Regions from separate parts of the Kribbella sp. NBC_01510 genome, predicted to be linked through region 3. Evidence: riboswitches for the same ligand, from Rfam matches in the RefSeq annotation. Region 3 holds a riboswitch; each other region holds the start of a gene.

Region 1 (6,074 bases), 2.2 Mb from region 3:
TGGCACGTCACCTGCCGGATGTGCTCACCGTGCGCGCCGCGGTGATCTGATGATCTCCGTCCGCCTGCCGACCGTCCTCCGGCCGTTCGCGGGCGGAGCCGAGTGCGTCGAGGTCGACGGCTCCACCGTCGCCGAGGCCTTCGCCGCCCTCGACCCAGTGCTGCGACGGAGGTTGACCGACGAGCAGGGCGCCGTCCGCCGGCACGTCAACGTCTACCTCCACAACGACAACATCCGCGACCTGGACGGCCCGGGGACGAAGTTGAGCGACGGAGATGAGTTGCTGATCCTGCCTAGCGTCGCGGGCGGTTGACACCGCGCCAAAGGAAGACTGCAGTCCGGGTGACGGGCAGCGATCGGTTGGTGGCGTAGGGGTGTGCCCGGGGGGCGAGGGGTTGTGACGGGCGTCGGGCCCGGCTTACTGTCGGCGGAGGGGTCGACGGCGGGGCCGTCGCCTGGGGGGCACCTGGGGGAGGGGGCCCTGTGCACGCGTTTCTGGATCGTCTCGGCCGGGGGGCCGCACGGTTCCACTGGTTCGTGATCGCAGGCTGGCTGGTGCTGGTCGTCGGATTGTTCGTACTACGGTCCGCGTTCGGCGGCACGTACGTGAACAACTACACGGTCCCGGGCAGTGAGTCGTCGGCCGGACTGAACATCCTGAACAAGGACTTCGCCACCGCCGGCGGCTACTCCGGTTCGATCGTCTTCCACGCGAAGACCGGCACGGTCTCCGAGCAGGCCGACGCGGTGAAGACGTCGATGGCGGCCGTCGCCAAGCTGCCGGACGTGGTCTCGGCCGTCGACCCGCTGGCGACGTCACAGACGGCGTACATCTCCAAGGACGGCAGCATCGTCAACGCTCCGGTCTCCTTCTCGGTGGTGCCGGCGTCGCTCGACAGCAGCTATCTCGACAAACTGGATGCCGCCGTCCAGCCGGCCAGGGCCGCCGGGCTCCAGGTCGAGTATGGCGGAGGCGCCGGCCAGATCGGGAAACAGGCGGACGACACCCTGTCCGAGACCATCGGCCTCGCGCTCGCGCTGTTGTTGCTGTTCCTGATGTTCCGGTCGATCGTCGCGGCCGGACTGCCGCTGATCGCCGCGATCTTCAGCGTCGGCGGCGGGCTGGCCATCCTCGGTCTGCTCGCAGCGGTGAAGGACTTCCCGGTCTCGGCGCCGACGGTCGCCACCCTGCTCGGACTCGGCGTCGCGATCGACTACGGGCTCTTCATGGTGTCGCGCCATCGCGAGCAGCTCGAGGACGGGATCGGAGTCGAGGAATCGGCCGGTCGCACGGAGTCGACGTCCGGCGCGGCCATCCTGGTCGCCGGCGGGACGGTCGTCATCGCGATTCTCGGCCTCTACGTCTCCGGCGTACCGTTCGTCGGCGCGCTCGGTCTGTCCTCGGCCATCGTCGTCGCGGTCACCGTGCTGGCGGCGCTGACCCTCATCCCCGCGATGCTCGGCCTGGCGAAGTTCCTCGTCCTCAACCGCAAGGACCGGCACCATCTGGTGGAGGAGCGGGAGCTCGAGGCCGGGCTCCCGAACGAGCAGGCCGTGGCCGAGCACCGGGCGGAGGAGCGCGAGCAACGCGACCTCAAGCACGAGCAGAGCCCGTTCGCCCGCTGGGGACGCAAGGTGAGCGACCGGCCGTGGCCGTACGGCATCGCCGCCACCCTCGTGCTGCTCGTCCTGGCCATACCACTGCTGTCGATGAACCTTGGCCAGCTCGACGCCGGCACCGATCCGGCGGCGGACTCGAGCCGGAAAGCGTACGACCTGGTCGCCCAAGGGTTCGGCCCGGGTGCCAACGGTCCGCTGACGGTCGTCGTACAGCTCCCGTCCGAGAGCTCGACCGACAAGCAGACCTTGCTGACCGGCCTCACGTCCACGCTGCAGAAAACCGCCGGAGTGGCCGCCGTCCAACCGGCGACCATGAACAGCGCCGGTACGACGGCGATCATCACCGTCATCCCGACCACGTCACCGTCGTCGGCGGAGACCGAGGATCTGGTCAACCGGATCCGCGACGACGTACTCGCGGGCCAGCAGGAGCCGACCTTCGTCGTCGGCACGACCGCCGGGTACGTCGACTTCACCGAGAAGGTGGCCGGGCGGATGCTGTGGCTGATCGGCGCCGTGGTGCTGCTCGCGTTCCTACTGCTCACCGTGGCGTTCCGCTCGCTGCTGATCGGGGTCAAGGCCGCGATCCTCAACCTGTTGTCGGTCGGCGCCGCGTACGGCGTCATCGTCGCGGTCTTCCAGTGGGGCTGGGGATCCTCCCTGGTCGGGATCGACGAGAAGGTGCCGATCCCGTCGTTCGTGCCGATGCTGATGTTCGCGATCGTGTTCGGGCTGTCGATGGACTACGAGGTGTTCCTGCTGTCCCGCGTGCACGAGGCCTGGATCGCGACGAACGACAGCCATCGCGCCGTGGCGATCGGGATCGGCGCGACCGCTCGGGTGATCACGACCGCGGCGGCGATCATGATCGTGGTCTTCCTGAGCTTCGTCCTCGACGACGACCCGACGGTGAAGATGCTGGCGGTCGGCATGGCCGTCGCCGTCCTGATCGACGCCAGCATCGTCCGGATGGTTCTGGTCCCGTCCGTCATGACGCTGCTCGGCGACCGGGCCTGGTGGCTGCCGGACTGGCTCGACCGCATCATTCCCGACATCCAGCTGGAAGGCGGTCCGCAGCCGGCCCCGGCCGAGCGCGAGCCACCCAAGGTCGACGTCGCCTGATCAGTGCCGGAACAGCCGGACGCCGGTCGGCGACCAGCTGATGCCGCGCACGGCGCACGCCTGTGCGACCTCGTCCGACCGGATGGACCCGCCCGGCTCGGCGATATGCGCGACGCCGTACCGGTGCGCTTCCTCGACGTTGTCGACGAAGGGGAGCGCACCGTCGGACACCATCGCCACATCCGCGAGCGCTTCGGTCGAACGGCGGTCCCACCACGCGGCAGCCTTCTCGCCGGCGAGTCGGGTGCAGTCCACCCGCGACTGCTGCCCGGCGCCGACGCCGATCGTCATGCCGTCCTTGACCATCGCGACCGTGTTCGACTGCGTGTACCGCACCACGATCAGCCCGAGCAGGAGATCCCGGGCCGCCGCGTCCGGCACCGCGGGATCCAGCAGCTCACGAGTCAGCGGTACGTCGTCCCGCCGCTGTGTCAACCGCAGTCCGTAAAGCTCGCGAACCTCCTCCGCCGGCGGCTCGAACGCCGGATCCGCCTCCAACACCAGAAAGCTCCCACGCTTCTTCGCCGCCAACGTCCCGACCACGCCCTCGTCGTACCCGGACGCGATGATCCCGTCCGACACGACACGCTTGAGCACCCCGGCGAGCTCCGCGTCGACCGGATGCGAGACGGCAACGAAGTCGCCGTACGACGACTTGGGATCGGCATCGCGAGCACGCAGGTAGGCGCCGGCCACGCTGTCCCCCAGCGCCGCCCCAGCAGGAGACACATGCTTGTAGGACGCCGCCGCCGGAACGCCGAAGGCACCGGACGCCTCGCGGACGAGCTGCCAACCGGTCAGCGCATCCAGGACGTTGACGTACGACGGAACGCCCGAGACGACTGCGAACGGGGAGCCGCCGAGAGCCGTCATCGTGGCGGGCTGGTGGGGATTCATGCCGTAGCGCATCAGAAACCTCCGAAACGAGAGCCGGAGGCACCCAGGCGGACGACGCCTTGTCCACAACCCGCTCCCCGGTGGTACTCCACCCTCGCCAGTCGCGGTCGACCAACACTTTAGACCGTATGTAGGAACTGCTTCTCGAGTTGGGGGTAGTTGCTGGCCGGGACCTCGCTCGCGCAATCGTGGGTTACCGAACGCGGTTGTGGTGTTCGGCCTTTCCGACAGGTGTGAGGAGGTCCCGGTGTTTTCTGAGCGTACGAGTGTTGGTCTGGATGTGCACGCACGGTCGGTTGCTGCAGCGGCGATCGACGGGCAGACCGGTGAGGTGTTCAAGGCGCGGTTGACGCCGTCGCACGCGGAGGTGCTGGAGTGGATCGGCAGGCTGCCGGGCCCATGCGCTGTCGTGTATGAGTCCGGGCCCACCGGGTTCGGTCTGGCTCGTGCAGTGATCGCGGCGGGGCTGCGGTGCGAGGTGGCGGCGTCGTCGAAGCTGCAGCGGCCCGCGGGCGATCGAGTGAAGACCGACGCGCGGGACGCGCTGCATCTGGCCCGGTTGCTGCGGCTGGACGAGGTCGTGCCGGTGCGGATCCCGGGCCCGGCCGAGGAGGCCGCGCGTGACCTGGTCCGGGCCCGGGAGGCCTCCCGGCAGGATCTGATGCGGGCCCGGCATCGGGTGTCGAAGCTGCTGCTGCGGCACGGGATCGTGTATTCAGGCGGTAAGGCGTGGACCGAGCTGCACGACCGGTGGCTGCGCCAGCAGTGCTTCGACTCGGTCCCGACCCGGATCGCGTTCGATGATGCCTACGAGACGGTCGTGCTGACCACGGCTCGCCGTGCCCGGTTGGACGAGAAGATCAACACGCTAGCCGGGGACAGCGAGTTCACCGCGGTGACGCGGCGGCTGGCGTGTCTGCGGGGCATCTCCACGCTGACCGGGTTCGCGCTCGCCGTCGAGATCGGCGACTGGCAACGGTTCACCGGCGCGAGCATCGGCGCCTACGTCGGGCTGGTGCCCAGCGAACACTCCTCTGGGCAGAGCCGCGTGCTGGGCGCGATCACCAAGACCGGCAACGCCCACGTGCGGCGGCTGCTGGTCGAGGCCGCCTGGCATCACCGCACCACCTACACCCCCGGCGTGGTGCTGCGACGCCGCTGGGACCAGGCCCCGGCCGCGGCCCGGGCCCGCGGTCATGCCGGCAACCAGCGCCTGCACGCCCGCTGGGTCGACCTGAACCTGCGCAAGAAACGACCGGTGATCGCCAACGTCGCCGTCGCCCGCGAACTGGCCGGCTGGTGCTGGTCGCTGGCGGTGATCCCCGACTGAAACGTGCCCTAACCCGAGCCCCCGTTGGGAGTGGAGATCCGAGGAACCGGCAGCGCGAGGAGCAACGCGCCCCCGAGGCTATGAGCAGCCCGAATGCCACAAGGGCCATTCTGGCCACGCTCGTCCTTAGACCCGCGCTACGCTCCAGCCGAACACACGGTCCTGCAGGTAACCAACCCGCGCATATCAGCCTTGACCACGCGTCGTGCAACGACACGCTGACCTCGGCCTCCACCCCCAGCGGGCCCCCCTTCCCCGCAACGCCGCACAGCATGACGTCGTCCTCGCCGGCGTCAAGGCCAAGCCCTGCCGGGTGGCCTACGGCCAGCCTTGACACCGACTGCGGGCGGCCATCCAGGCGGCAACCACGGCGGGGAAACCCTTCCCTCGTCCTGCCCCGACATCAGGACCGACTCCCCACGCCCACTTGACAAACAGGCCCTACATATCAGCATGACGTCGTCCTCGCCGGCGTCAAGGCCAAGCCCTGCCGGGTGGCCTACGGCCAGCCTTGACACCGACTGCGGGCGGCCATCCAGGCGGCAACCACGGCGGGGAAACCCTTCCCTCGTCCTGCCCCGACATCAGGACCGACTCCCCACGCCCACTTGACAAACAGGCCCTACATATCAGCCCGGATCCGTGAACCGGTCCGGCGCTCGTCCCGTGATCTCGCTCCGCCGCAGCCCACCGCGCAACTTCCGGGGGATATCCCGTCCTGTTGTGGGTTCTCCCTCGGTGCACGCGGGGAGAACCCACAACGGCAGGGGATAACCGGCTCTTCTGACGTATCCGTGGGTGGCTCGTTCGCCTCCTTCGCGTCCCCGGCAGTCGGCCTTGTTCTGTCGGTTGCCGCCGGGGGGCGGGGAGGATCTCGTCCCGGATCCCGGATCGGGTGGGAGATCCTCCCCAGCCTGCCCCGGCCGCCCGCGGGTCTTGGCCTGGGCGGACGTGGGGCACTCACCAAACCCGGTCGTCAGCCGCCGACTGCTCGCGGCCGAGCGGGGCCTGTCTGGCATCGCGCTGCTTGGTGAGTGCTGCAGGTCCGGTCCGCGGCGCGGCATCGCCCAACCCACCACCGCCGGGCGGGCTGTGGCGGACTTCC
Region 2 (6,074 bases), 640 kb from region 3:
CCAGGTCACCGCCCGGTACGTCGCTCCGGTGTCCAGGTAGCGCAGCCCCAGCCGGCTGGCGACGCCTCGCGCGGTGCTCGACTTACCGGAGCCGCTCGGGCCGTCCACAGCGATGATCATGCCCCGAAGATTACCTGTGGCGGGGGACATTCCACCGATCAGGACCGGCTACCGGTGGACGACCCAGCCGCGCTCGGTCAGTACGTCGACCAACTGGTCGACCGAACCGGGTTTGACCGCCAGCTCGACCTCACCGACGGGACGGCCCGGACTGTGGTCGATCCGCAGGTCCTCGACGTTCGCGCCGGACTCGGCCGCGTCCGCGAACAACCGGGCCAGCTGCCCCGGCCGGTCGGGGATGGTCACCAGAACGGTCACCAGGTCGATGTGCGGCGTACCGTGCTTGCCCGGCACCCGGACCGCACCGGAAACGCCCTGCCCGAGGATCGAGGTCAGCTCCTCCGCCGCCTCTTCCTTGCCCAAGGCAACGAGTAGGCGGTCGAGCTCGCCGCGGATCTGCTCCAGCAGACCCGTCAGGGCGGTCGAGTTCGCGGACACGATCTGGGTCCACAGCTTGGGGTCGCCGGCCGCGATCCGGGTCACGTCCCGGACGCCCTGGCCGGACAGCTGCAGGTGCGAGGTCGGCGCGTCGGCGAGCGTGCCCGCGGCGAGCGCCGACATCAGGTGCGGTAGGTGTGACACCCGGGCGACGCCGAGGTCGTGGTCCTCGACAGACAGCTCGACGGTCCGGGCTCCGGCCGCCTCGGCCAGCCGCCGTACCAGCTCGATCGCCTCGGGCGAGCTGGTGTCGTGCGGAGTGATCGCCCAGGTCGCGCCGTCGAAGAGGTCCGCGCGGGCGGCGAGTGGCCCGTTCCGCTCGGAGCCGGCCATCGGGTGGCTGCCGACGTACCGGCTGAGGTCACCGGTGAGCTTGCCCGCGTCGGCGAGGGGCTTCGACTTCACGCTGGCGGCATCGGTGACGACCGCGTCGGTCTGCTCCAGTTGCTCGGCGATTACCGCGCCGACGTGATCCGGCGGTACGGCGACCACCACGAGCTGCGGCTCGATCTGGACCAGCCGCGAACCCGCGCCGATCCGCTCGGCCATCAGCGCGTTGTCCGGATCGGCGTCGACGAGCTCCACCACGACACCCAACCGCGCCAGCGCCAGGCCGATCGACGTACCGATGAGTCCGGTGCCGACGATCCGAACCGGACCGCGCAGCTCGGTCATGGGGCCTCCCGCCCTGGACTGAGGAGCGTAGGGAGCGAAGCGACTGAAGCGACGAGGGAAGGGCGGGAGTCACAGCCCCATGACCGCGCCGGCGCCGGAGGCCCGGCCAAAAGCACAGTCACTGGGCGCCCGTCAGGTCTGGACGGAGAGCTACCGCGCCGTGCAGGTAGACGTGCTGGATCTTCTCCCGGGAACGCGGGGTCTCGGTGTGCACCATCAGCCGGACCACGCGCGGCAGGGCGTGCGGGACGGCGATCTCCTGCATGCACATCAGCGGTACGTCGGTCAGCCCGATCTGGCGGCCGGCCACGGCGGGAAACTCCGAGTGCAGATCCGGCGTGACGGTGAACAGGATGCTGATCAGATCCTCGTTCTCCAGATCGTTCGCCTCCAGGACCGCCCGCACCAGCTCCGCGGACCGCTCGAGCAGATGCTCGCGCTCGTCCACGTCGAGCTGGGTGGCACCCCGGATCGCCCGTACCGCCACGTCTTCGCCTCCTTGGTCGTCTGTCTCCAACCCTAGAGCAGAGTGGTCAGAGGGTGGACAGCCGTCTCGGATAGTGCCGCCTCGAGCAGCGTCCGGGCCACCGGAAGCAGCCCGGCCTCCCGGACCGGCGCGAGCGGATCGGTCAGTTGCCGACGACGCCGGAACGATCCCGGCGGTTGGCCGTACGTGAGGGAGAAGCGGCGGGAGAAGTGGTACGGATTGCTGTAGCCGCAGTCGGACGCGATCTCGGCGATCGTCGCGTTGGTGCGCAGGAGCGCGGTCGCGGCCCGGGCCAGCCGGATCAGATCCAGGGCGTACGCCGGTCCGCAGGCGTACCGCTCCCGGAAGAGCCGGTGCAGGTGCCCTGCCGACAGGTTCGCCGCAGCGGCCAACTCCGGGACGGAGATGATTCGCGGGCCGCTCCTCGCCCACACGGTCGCAACATGGTCGACCAGGCGGCGGACAGCAACCGGCATCTCCTCGCGCGACTGACCGGCCGGAGCGCTGAGGAAGACCTCCAGCATCGTCGCCACCAGCCGGTCACTGTGTCCCCGGACCGACGATGACGGTACGCCGGCAAGGTCCAGCAGGTAGGTGCACAGCCCGTCCAGCAGGCTCGGATCGGACTGGGATCGCACCGACGGCCAACTCGACGGATCGCCGAGTCCGCCGAAGTCCTCGATCTGGAAGTGCACGTACGCGTGTCGCGACGAGCGATCGCAGTCCCAGATATAAGCATCCCGGTTCCCGCGCCGAGCCAATGCCACGGTGCCCGGGCGAAGGTCCTCCTCCACGGTCGCCTGCCGGAGGCCGGCATCGTCGTACACCTCGGTCCGCCACCGCGCCGAACCGCTCAGGATCCACAGCAGTTCGTAGTTCGGCAGCGTGCGTGGGCCATAGGTTGCCCCGGGCGGATAGTCCGCGACCTGGACCACGGAGTTCACGCTGATCACCGGGGGTCGCGAGGTCACGAACAGATAGTAATGCGCACGCCCGCGACATTGGCCGGGCCTGGTCTGCTCTGAGACCGTGAAGCCGGTCATCGCCCCCAAAGGCCGGATGGAGCATCAGATGCAGTCTGTCACCGCCGTACACAGCTTCGCCGAGGTCACCGACGAGTTGGTCGAGTCGTTCCGGCGGGACGGCTTCGTCGTCCTCGATCAGGCCGTGTCGCCCGACCAGGTCACCGCGCTCCATGCCGCGGCCGAGGCTCTGTGCCGCGGTGACCTGGGCGTCATCGACGGAGGTCCAGCCGCCGAGCCGACAGCGGATGTCCTGCGCAAGTACCTGTGCATCCACCAACCACACAAGGTGTCCGACGTGGCACTCGCGGCGTTACGGGCGCCACGGGTGGTCGCGGCGCTGACCGCGGTGATCGGGCCGAACGTCAAGGCCATGCAATCGATGCTGTTCATCAAGCCCGAGGGGAAGCCGGGCCAGGCATGGCACCAGGACGAGTTCTTCATTCCGACCAGGGACCGCTCGCTGACCGCGGTGTGGATCGCGCTCGACGATGCCACCGTGGAGAACGGCTGCCTGTGGGTTCTGCCGGGCTCCCACCGCCGCGGTGTCATCTACCCCGACCGGGAGCAGGACGATCTCCGCTTCGACTGCACGGTGGAGGCGTTCGACTTCCCGTACACCGACGACGATGCCGTCCCGGTCGAGGTGCCCGCGGGTTCAGCGGTGATCTTCAACGGTTATCTGCTGCACCGATCACTGCCGAACACCGGCCGGCACGGACTCCGCCGGGCGCTCGCCAACCACTACATGAGCGCGGAGTCGCTGCTCCCCTGGCAGTCCGTGCCACCTGGAGTCCACGTCGGCAAGCACGACTACCGCGACATCGTGATGGTGGCCGGGACCGATCCGTACGCCTACAAGGGCATCGACGATCTCGCTCGCCCGCACTCCCGGCGGGACAAGGACGGCGGGTGCGACCGCTGACTCAGCCCGCCTGAGCCTCGGCGGCGTCGACGGCCTGCTCCAGCAGGAGGGCGATCGTCATCGGTCCGACGCCGCCCGGGACCGGCGTGATCAGGCGGGCGACCTGGGCCGCCTCCTCGAAATGCACGTCGCCGATGTTGCCCTCGTTGTACCCGGCGTCGACCACGACCGCTCCCGGCTTCAGCCAGTCGCCGCGGACGAAGTTCGGCTTGCCGACCGCCGCCACCACGATGTCCGCGGTCCGGACGATCTCCGGCAGGCCGACGGTCCGCGAGTGCGTGTAGGTGACGGTCGCGTTCGATGCCAGCAGCAACATCCCGACCGGCTTGCCGAGAATCGGGCTGCGGCCGATCACGACCGCGTGCGCGCCGGCGATCGGTACGTCGTACGCCTCGAGCAGGCGCATGATCCCGCCGGGCGTCGCGGACCGGAACCCGGGATCGCCGAACGCCATCGCGGCGAACGACCGCATCGTCACGCCGTCGACATCCTTGGCCGGATCGATCGCCTCGAACGCGGCCCGCTCGTCGATCTGCGCCGGCACCGGGTGCTGCAGCAGGATCCCGTGCACCGCCGGGTCGCTGGAGAGCTTGTGAATCTCGGTGACCAGTTCGTCGGTGGTCGTCTCCGCGGGCAGTACGACGCTCCGCGACGCGATGCCGGCCTTCTTCGACCGGTTCTGCTTCATCCGCACGTACGTCGCCGACGCGGGGTCATCGCCCACCAGCACCGTCGCCAGACACGGCTGCACGCCGGTCTTCTCCTGCAGGGCCTTCGCCCTGGCGGCGGCGTGAGCCACGATCTCCGCGGCGAGGTGGGTCCCGGTCATCAGTTCGGCGGTGGTCATGCGCGCACTCCTTCGGGCGTCGACAACAGGTCAGATGCCCAGGCGCGCGGCGCAGCCGGATCTCCGGCAGGCCGTTCCCCGGTGGTTACCCACCTCAACGCCAGTCGCGGCCCACCGGTCAGGATACCCGGGCGGTCACCTCGGCGATGAACGTGTCGGCGACACCGTCGCCGATGCGGGGGTAGGTCTGGGAGTGCGGGAGGCGGATGTCGCGGATCTCCTCGGCCTGGGTGACCAGGTGGTTGATCTGGGCCTGGCTGGTGGCGACGTCCGAGCTGTTGCCCTCGGCTCCTGCTTCGAGGACGCGGAGGGCCTCGCGGAGCGCCTGACCCCAGTAGAAGCTCGCGTCGAGCCAGGCATCGGTCTCGTCGGCGAAGGACGGGTCGGACACTCCAGCGCGGATCTGCGCCGGAGCGTTCTCGATCGCCTCGAAGTACGGCTCGAGCTCCGCGATCGCGCCGGCCAGGTCGCCGCCCTCCCAGGTCGCCCAGAATTCGGCGATCTTCGCGGCCAGCACCGGCGCGTTCGCCAGGTGCAGCTTCCCGTCGTAGGTCGTCAGATCGGCGAAGACTTCGAGCGCGGCGATCGTCTCCGGGTCGCCGGAGGCCCGCTCGGCGATCGCGCGACGCCACGACGCCTGCTGGTCGTACGTCGCCGGATTCCAGCCGAACTCCGCGAACGAGTAGAGCGCGAGCTTGCTGGCCCCGGCCTGGTTCATCGGGTTCGAGATCACGCCGACGACCTGGTCGGCCAGGCCGGGCTCGCGGTTGCTGTAGTCCGCGAGCAGGATCCGGCCGTGCGCGTAGTCGTTGACCGGATAGTTGTCCCAGATCAGGATGTCGTGCCCGAACACCGCCTTCGCCTCGGCCGCTTGTGCGCTCGTGATCGAGTGCGGGACGACACCGATCCCGGTCCAGTGCACGACGACCGCGCTGTCCAACTGCTCCCGGAGCGCCTGCTTGTACGGCGACTCGGTCACGTCGTAGTACTCAGTCGGCACCATCTGCAGCGGGGCGAGATCCGGTTTGGTCGCCACCCACTCGCGCTGGATCCGGTTCAGCAGGTCGCTCTGCGCCCTCCCGGCCCCGCCACCACCGGCGCCGTACTTCTCCTCGTCCTCGGCGCAGTGCCACTTCTCGTACTCGATGTCGTCCAGTGGCACGTTGAACGCCCGCGCGCCGAGCTCGTAGAGCGCCTCGAACTTGGCGATCAGCGCCTGGAACTCGGTGTCGTCGGTGTAGCGGATCGAGAGGCCGGGCGAGAGCGCGAAGGTGAAGTCGACCTTGTTCCGCAGCGAGCGCTCGATCAGCTCGCCGAGCTCGGCCAGCTTGTCGGCCGGGTACGGGTCGCGCCACTGCTCGCGGTGGTACAGGTCGTCCTTCGGGGCGTACTGGTACGTGTTCATCCGGTGCGCGCCGAGGTAGTCCAGGTGGTCGAGCCGGTCCGCGTGCGACCACGGCGTACCGTAGAAGCCTTCGATCGAGCCGCGGTACCGCATCGTCGGCCAGTCGCGGATCTCCACGCCGTCCAGGTGGTTGCCCTGGACAAGTTGTGCGAAGG
Region 3 (6,074 bases):
GAAGGAGTGGATCCCGCAACTCGCGGCCACGTCGTACGACGTACGCCGGTTGCCCGCGGCCGAGAAGACCGGCGTCCTCGCGGGGATGGGGATGACCGAGAAGCAGGGCGGCTCGGACGTCCGGGCCAACCTCACCACCGCGACGCCGACCGGACCGGACGGTGAATACCAGCTGAACGGTCACAAGTGGTTCTGCTCGGCGCCGCAGGTCGATGTCTTCCTCGTACTCGCGCAGGCGCCGGACGGACTGAGTTGCTTCGTCGTGCCGCGGGTGCTTGCCGATGGCAACCGGAACGCGTTCGCGCTGCAACGGTTGAAGGACAAGCTCGGGAACCGGTCGAACGCGTCCAGCGAGGTCGAGTTCCACGGCACGATCGGCTACCGCCTCGGCGACGAGGGCGCCGGCGTCCGCACCATCATCGAAATGGTTGCCGCCACCCGCCTCGACTGCGTCCTCGGCTCCGCCGCCCTCCAACGACGAGCGCTCGTCGAAGCCAGCTGGCACACCCGCCACCGCTCGGCCTTCGGCGGGCTCCTCGCCGACAAGCCCGCGATGCAGAACGTCCTGGCCGACCTGGCCCTGGAGAGTGAGGCGGCAACCGCGCTGGGGATGCGGCTTGCGGCTGCGGCCGACGCGTCGGTCGGTGGAGACGAGCAGGCCGCAGCGTTCCGGCGGATCGGGCTGCCGTTGGCGAAGTTCTGGGTGTGCAAGCGAACGCCTTTCATGGTGGCGGAGGCGCTGGAGTGCTTGGGTGGTAACGGGTTCGTCGAGGAGTCCGGCCTTCCCCTCCTGTTCCGCGAGTCGCCGCTGAACTCGATCTGGGAAGGATCGGGGAACGTCAATGCGCTCGACGTCCTCCGTGCGCTCAGAAGGCCGGAGTCGCTCGACGCGTGGCTGCTCGAGGTCGGCGCGGCACGGGGTGCGGACGACCGCCTCGATGCCGCCGTGAACGACGTACTGGAAACGCTTGCCGATGTGTCCGAGGCGGAGGCCGGCGCACGCCGCCTCGCCGCCCGGATGGCCGTCTGCCTCCAGGCGTCCCTGCTCGTCCGGCACTCGGCACCCGAGGTCGCCGACGCCTTCGTCGCGTCCAGGCTGGCCGGCGACTGGGCCGGCGTCTTCGGCACCCTCCCCCGCACCACTCCCTTCACCCCGATCCTCGCCCGCGCCCTCTGATCGCGTTGCGTCCGAAGATCCGAGGGTTACAGGCCACGGTTCTTCGGACACAAGCCGCAAGAGAAGGGTGTGTACGCGATAGGGTGAGCGGGTCGCGACTGGCGCGCTGAGGTGGAGAACCACCGGGGAGCGAAGACCGTCGGCACCGTGCGCCTGGGTGCCTTCGACCCACTGCAACCGCAGGAGAGACAACGATGACTCAACCCTTCGATGCCGCCGCCGCATCGGCCGCGTACCGCAACGCGCTCGAGGTGATCGGCGCGGTGGAACCCACGATCGCCGGCGCGATCAAGGCCGAACTGGCCGACCAGCGCTCGTCGCTGAAGCTGATCGCGAGCGAGAACTACGCCTCCCCCGCCACCCTGCTCACGATGGGCAACTGGCTCTCGGACAAGTACGCCGAGGGCACCATCGGGCACCGCTTCTACGCCGGCTGCCAGAACGTCGACACCGTCGAGCAGGCCGCGGCCGACCACGCCGAGGCCCTGTTCGGCGCACCGCACGCCTACGTCCAGCCGCACTCCGGCATCGACGCGAACCTGGTCGCCTTCTGGGCGATCCTGGCCCAGCGGATCGAGTCCCCGGCGCTGGCCGAGGCGGGCGCCAAGCACGTCAACGACTTGTCCGACGAGGACTGGACCAAGCTCCGCAAGGCGCTCGGCGACCAGAAGATGCTCGGCATGTCGCTGGACGCCGGCGGTCACCTGACCCACGGCTTCCGGCCGAACATCTCCGGCAAGATGTTCAACCAGCACTCCTACGGCACCGACCCGGAGACCGGGCTGCTCGACTACGACGAGGTTGCCCGCAAGGCGCGCGAGTTCAAGCCGCTGATCCTGATCGCCGGCTACTCGGCGTACCCACGGAAGGTGAACTTCGCGAAGATGCGCGAGATCGCCGACGAGGTCGGCGCGACGCTGATGGTCGACATGGCCCACTTCGCCGGCCTGGTCGCGGGCAAGGTGTTCACCGGCGACTTCGACCCGATCCCGCACGCGCACGTCACCACGACCACCACGCACAAGTCGCTGCGCGGCCCGCGCGGCGGCATGGTGCTGTGCCAGCCCGAGTACGCCGACTCCGTCGACCGCGGTTGTCCGATGGTGCTGGGTGGTCCGCTGAGCCAGACGATGGCGGCAAAGGCGGTCGCGCTGGCCGAGGCCCGGCAGCCGTCGTTCCAGGTGTACGCGCAGGCGGTCGCCGACAACGCAGTCACGCTGGCCGAGGGCCTGATGAAGCGTGGCGTGAAGCTCGTGACGGACGGCACCGAGAACCACCTCGTGCTGCTCGACGTCTCGTCGTACGGCATCACCGGCCGGCAGGCCGAGTCCGCGCTGCTCGACGCCGGCATCGTGACCAACCGGAACGCCGTACCGCGCGACCCGAACGGCGCCTGGTACACGTCGGGTGTCCGGATCGGCACGCCGGCGCTGACCACCCGTGGTTTCGGCGGCGACGAGTTCGACCGGGTCGCCGAGCTCATCGTCGACGTCATCTCCGCCACGACGCCGACCACGACGTCGGCCGGTGCCCCGTCCAAGGCGAAGTACGTGCTCGCCGATGGCGTTGCGGACAAGACCAAGGCCGCCTCGTCCGAACTGCTCGACAAGCACCCGCTGTACCCGGGCCTCGAGCTCAGCTGACTCGCGCAGCGCCCGCTTCCACACTGTTGGGAGCGGGCGCACGCCGTTGTGGCATCAACACGGCGGCGAGTACGGCGCCTGCGACTGCGATTCCCGCCGACACCCACATGGTGGTGTTGAGACTGGTCATGAACGCGTCCCGGACATCGCTCAGCAGGTCGGCGGAGCCCGACTTGGCCGCAACGGCGAGCCCGCCACCAAGCCCCTTCTCGATCGCATCCGCGGCCTGCGCGGGCAGTCCGGTCGTGTCGACTCCTGCGCGGTAGACCGAGTTCAGCACCGTGCCGAGAACCGCGACACCGACCGTGCCGCCGACCTGGCGGAACGCCTGCAGCAGACCGGATCCGGTCCCGGCCCGCTCCGGGTCGAGCACACCCAACGCCGCGTTCATTGCCTGAGGCATCGAACACCCGAGACCGAAGCCGACCACCACGAACCAGATCGCGGTGTACCCGTACCCGGTGCCGAGCTCCGTGAAGGCCCCGAGCACGAACCCGACGGCCATCACCACGAACCCGGCCATCACCACCAGCCGGGTTCCGGCCTTCTCCTCCACCGGCTCGGCCACCTTCGCGCCGAGCGTCATCCCGCCGATGAACGGCAGCAACTTGAGCCCGGTGTGCAGCGCGTCCGATCCGTTGATGCCTTGGAAGTACTGCGGCATCGTGAACAGCAACCCGAAGATCGCGAACACCGACACCGTGAGCAGCACCGCGCCGCCGGTGAATGTCTTCTCGCGGAACAACCGCAGCTCGATCAACGGCCGCGTGGTCCGCCGCTGCCAGAACAGGAACCCGGCGATCAGTACGACGGCCAGTCCGAGGAACAGCACAGTGACACTATCGGTCCACGACGTCTCGCCGGCCTTGGTCACGCCGTACACCAAGCACGCCAGACCAGCACTGGAGAGCACGATGCCGAGCCAGTCGATGGCCGGTCGCCGCGAGCTTCGGGTCTCTGGGACGAGCAGCGTGACCGCAAGGGCCGCAATCAACGCGATCGGGACGTTCATGAAGAAGATCCACTGCCAGCCGGCGTGGTCGAGCAGCAGTCCGCCGACGATCGGGCCGAGCGGCATACCGATGCTGTTGGCAACGACGAAGAACCCGATCGCTTTCTTCCGGTCCTCCTCGGTGCGGAAGAGCACGGTGATCAGCGACAGCGCCACCGGAACGATCATCGCCGCACCGACGCCCAGGAACGCCCGAGCGGCGATCAGGCCCTCGGCCGAGTCGGCCAGGCCGCAGGCGAGCGAGGCGGCGCCGAACAGGGTGAGCGCGATCGCGATGATCTTGCGCCGCCCGTACCGGTCGCCGAGGAGACCGGCGGGCAACAGGAGGGCCGCGAGGACGAGGTTGTAGCTGTTCGCCATCCACTGCAACTGGCTGGTGGAGGCGTCGAGGTCGGACGCCAGCGTCGGCAGTGCGACGTTGAGCACGGTCGTGTCCAGGCCGAGGACGAGGACGGCGAGGCAGAGCGCGATGAGTACTCCGAAGCGGCGCGCGCCGGTCAGCGTCGGCCGTTCGGCGTGGGAGGTCGAGGTCATGATTCAAATTATCAAAAGTTTGTGATAGTTGCGATATATCAAATTATTGTAAGCTTCAACCATGGCGCAGGAACCGAGCCCGGAAGAGATCAGCCAGTTCGTCGAGCGCTTCGCCGGCGTGCTGGCCAACAGCGGCGTCCCGACGATGTCGGCCCGGGTGATGGGCCGGATGCTGGTCAGCCCGACCGGCACGATGACCGCCGCGGAGTTGGCCGAGTCGCTCAAGATCAGCCAGCCCGCGGTCTCCGGTGCGGTCCGGCAACTGCTCCAGGTGTCGTTCATCTCCCGCGAGCGGCTGCCCGGGTCCCGCAAGGACCACTACCGGATCCGCGACGACGTCTTCGCCGCGATCCTCGAACGCCGCAACGACGCCCTCGGCGAATGGGAGGCCAGCAGCCGCGCCGGCGCCGACCTCTTCGGCCCCGACTCCCCCGTCGGCCACCGCCTCACCGAAGCCGCCGACTTCTTCGCCTTCATCAAGACCGACCTCGACCAGATGATCAAGCACTGGCGGTCGGAGCACCCGCGCTGAGACCCGTCAGCGGATCGGTGGTGGCGGCAGGACAACCTGCATCCGCCGTGCCACCGCGAGCGCGACGTCGTCCGATCCATGCGGCGCCACAACCTGAACACCCACAGGCAATCCGTCCGCCAGACCGGCAGGGACGCTGACCGCGGGGTGCCCGGTCACATTGAAGGTCCAGCACGGGTCGCCGGTGACGATGCTGGACTCGTGCTGGTCGTAGCCGTGCGCAACAGTCAGCGTGGTCGGGGTGATCAGGGCATCCACTTCGGCGAAGAGATCGGCGAGCGCGGTGTTGTTGTTGTCGCGCACCTCGCGAGCCCGGTTCGCCGCGGCCGCTTCCGCACCGCGGCCGGCATCCAGACCCGACAGCACAGGCCACGCCTCATCAGTCGGGAGAAGCTCGAGCGGTACGTCGACCACGGTGACGCCGGCGTGAGTCAGCCGCTCGCGGATCACGTGGTCGACCGCAGGGTCCGCCAGATGACAGCCGAGGGTGGAGCGATACGCAATCCGCCACGAACGATCGTGAACTGTCGGGACCGGCCACGCCGGCAGCGCGGTCGGGTCCAGGCGGTGTGGACCGCTGGCGATGCTCGTCGCCACGATCACGTCGTCGAGATCGGCGCCGATGAAGCCGGCGGTGGTGAGCCCGCCGAGGGCGCGACCGACCGGGCGCGGGATGCGGCCATACGTGCCTTTGAAGCTGACCACTCCGCAGAACGCGGCCGGGATCCGCAGTGAGCCGCCGGAGTCTCCACCAGTTGCCAGCGGTACGACGCCGGCCGCGACCGCCGCCGCACCACCAGCGGTCGAGCCACCTGGCGATCGCGACAAGTCCCACGGGTTGCGGGTGTAGTCCTGGCCGTTCCATCCGAAGGTCTGCGACACCGCGCCGGGTCTGGCGCGCGTCGCCGTACCGATCGGGATCGCGCCGGCCGCCACGAGCCGGCTGATAATCGGCGAGTTGTCCGGCGTCCTTGCCTTGATGAAGAACGGGACACCCGCGAACGGACCGGTGGGCTCGAGTCGTTCGGCTGCTGCGCGGGCGCCAACGACGTCCAACTCGTCGACGAAATGGAGCAGCGGGTCGAGGCGCAGTGCAGCCTCGAGCGCTTGGTCGATCACCTCGAGTGCAGTCCGCTCGCCGGATCGCACCTGAGCGGCGATCGACGCCGCGGTCAC

What was found. A riboswitch is a leader RNA that binds a small molecule or an ion and turns the genes downstream of it on or off. The one in region 3 is predicted to bind ZMP and ZTP.
Region 1: it holds a riboswitch for ZMP and ZTP, as region 3 does, so the genes downstream of both, OG558_RS42210 (5-aminoimidazole-4-carboxamide ribonucleotide transformylase) here and OG558_RS32175 (glycine hydroxymethyltransferase) in region 3, are expected to answer to the same signal.
Region 2: it holds a riboswitch for ZMP and ZTP, as region 3 does, so the genes downstream of both, OG558_RS35225 (bifunctional 5,10-methylenetetrahydrofolate dehydrogenase/5,10-methenyltetrahydrofolate cyclohydrolase) here and OG558_RS32175 (glycine hydroxymethyltransferase) in region 3, are expected to answer to the same signal.

The regions. Positions count from the first base shown of each region.
Region 1 covers NZ_CP109418.1:8,648,644-8,654,717, reverse strand. The annotation lists gene OG558_RS42225 (WD40/YVTN/BNR-like repeat-containing protein) at 1-50, shown strand, start outside; gene OG558_RS42220 (MoaD/ThiS family protein) at 50-313, shown strand; gene OG558_RS42215 (MMPL family transporter) at 484-2,742, shown strand; gene OG558_RS42210 (5-aminoimidazole-4-carboxamide ribonucleotide transformylase) at 2,743-3,708, opposite strand; ZMP/ZTP riboswitch at 3,674-3,754, opposite strand; gene OG558_RS42205 (IS110 family transposase) at 3,887-4,969, shown strand.
Region 2 covers NZ_CP109418.1:7,130,327-7,136,400, forward strand. The annotation lists gene cmk ((d)CMP kinase) at 1-120, opposite strand, end outside; gene OG558_RS35205 (prephenate dehydrogenase) at 169-1,233, opposite strand; gene aroH (chorismate mutase) at 1,352-1,720, opposite strand; gene OG558_RS35215 (helix-turn-helix domain-containing protein) at 1,753-2,691, opposite strand; gene OG558_RS35220 (phytanoyl-CoA dioxygenase family protein) at 2,792-3,667, shown strand; gene OG558_RS35225 (bifunctional 5,10-methylenetetrahydrofolate dehydrogenase/5,10-methenyltetrahydrofolate cyclohydrolase) at 3,669-4,514, opposite strand; ZMP/ZTP riboswitch at 4,544-4,632, opposite strand; gene OG558_RS35230 (beta-N-acetylglucosaminidase domain-containing protein) at 4,633-6,074, opposite strand, start outside.
Region 3 covers NZ_CP109418.1:6,494,911-6,500,984, reverse strand. The annotation lists gene OG558_RS32180 (acyl-CoA dehydrogenase family protein) at 1-1,177, shown strand, start outside; ZMP/ZTP riboswitch at 1,264-1,343, shown strand; gene OG558_RS32175 (glycine hydroxymethyltransferase) at 1,372-2,820, shown strand; gene OG558_RS32170 (DHA2 family efflux MFS transporter permease subunit) at 2,813-4,366, opposite strand; gene OG558_RS32165 (GbsR/MarR family transcriptional regulator) at 4,428-4,898, shown strand; gene OG558_RS32160 (amidase) at 4,905-6,074, opposite strand.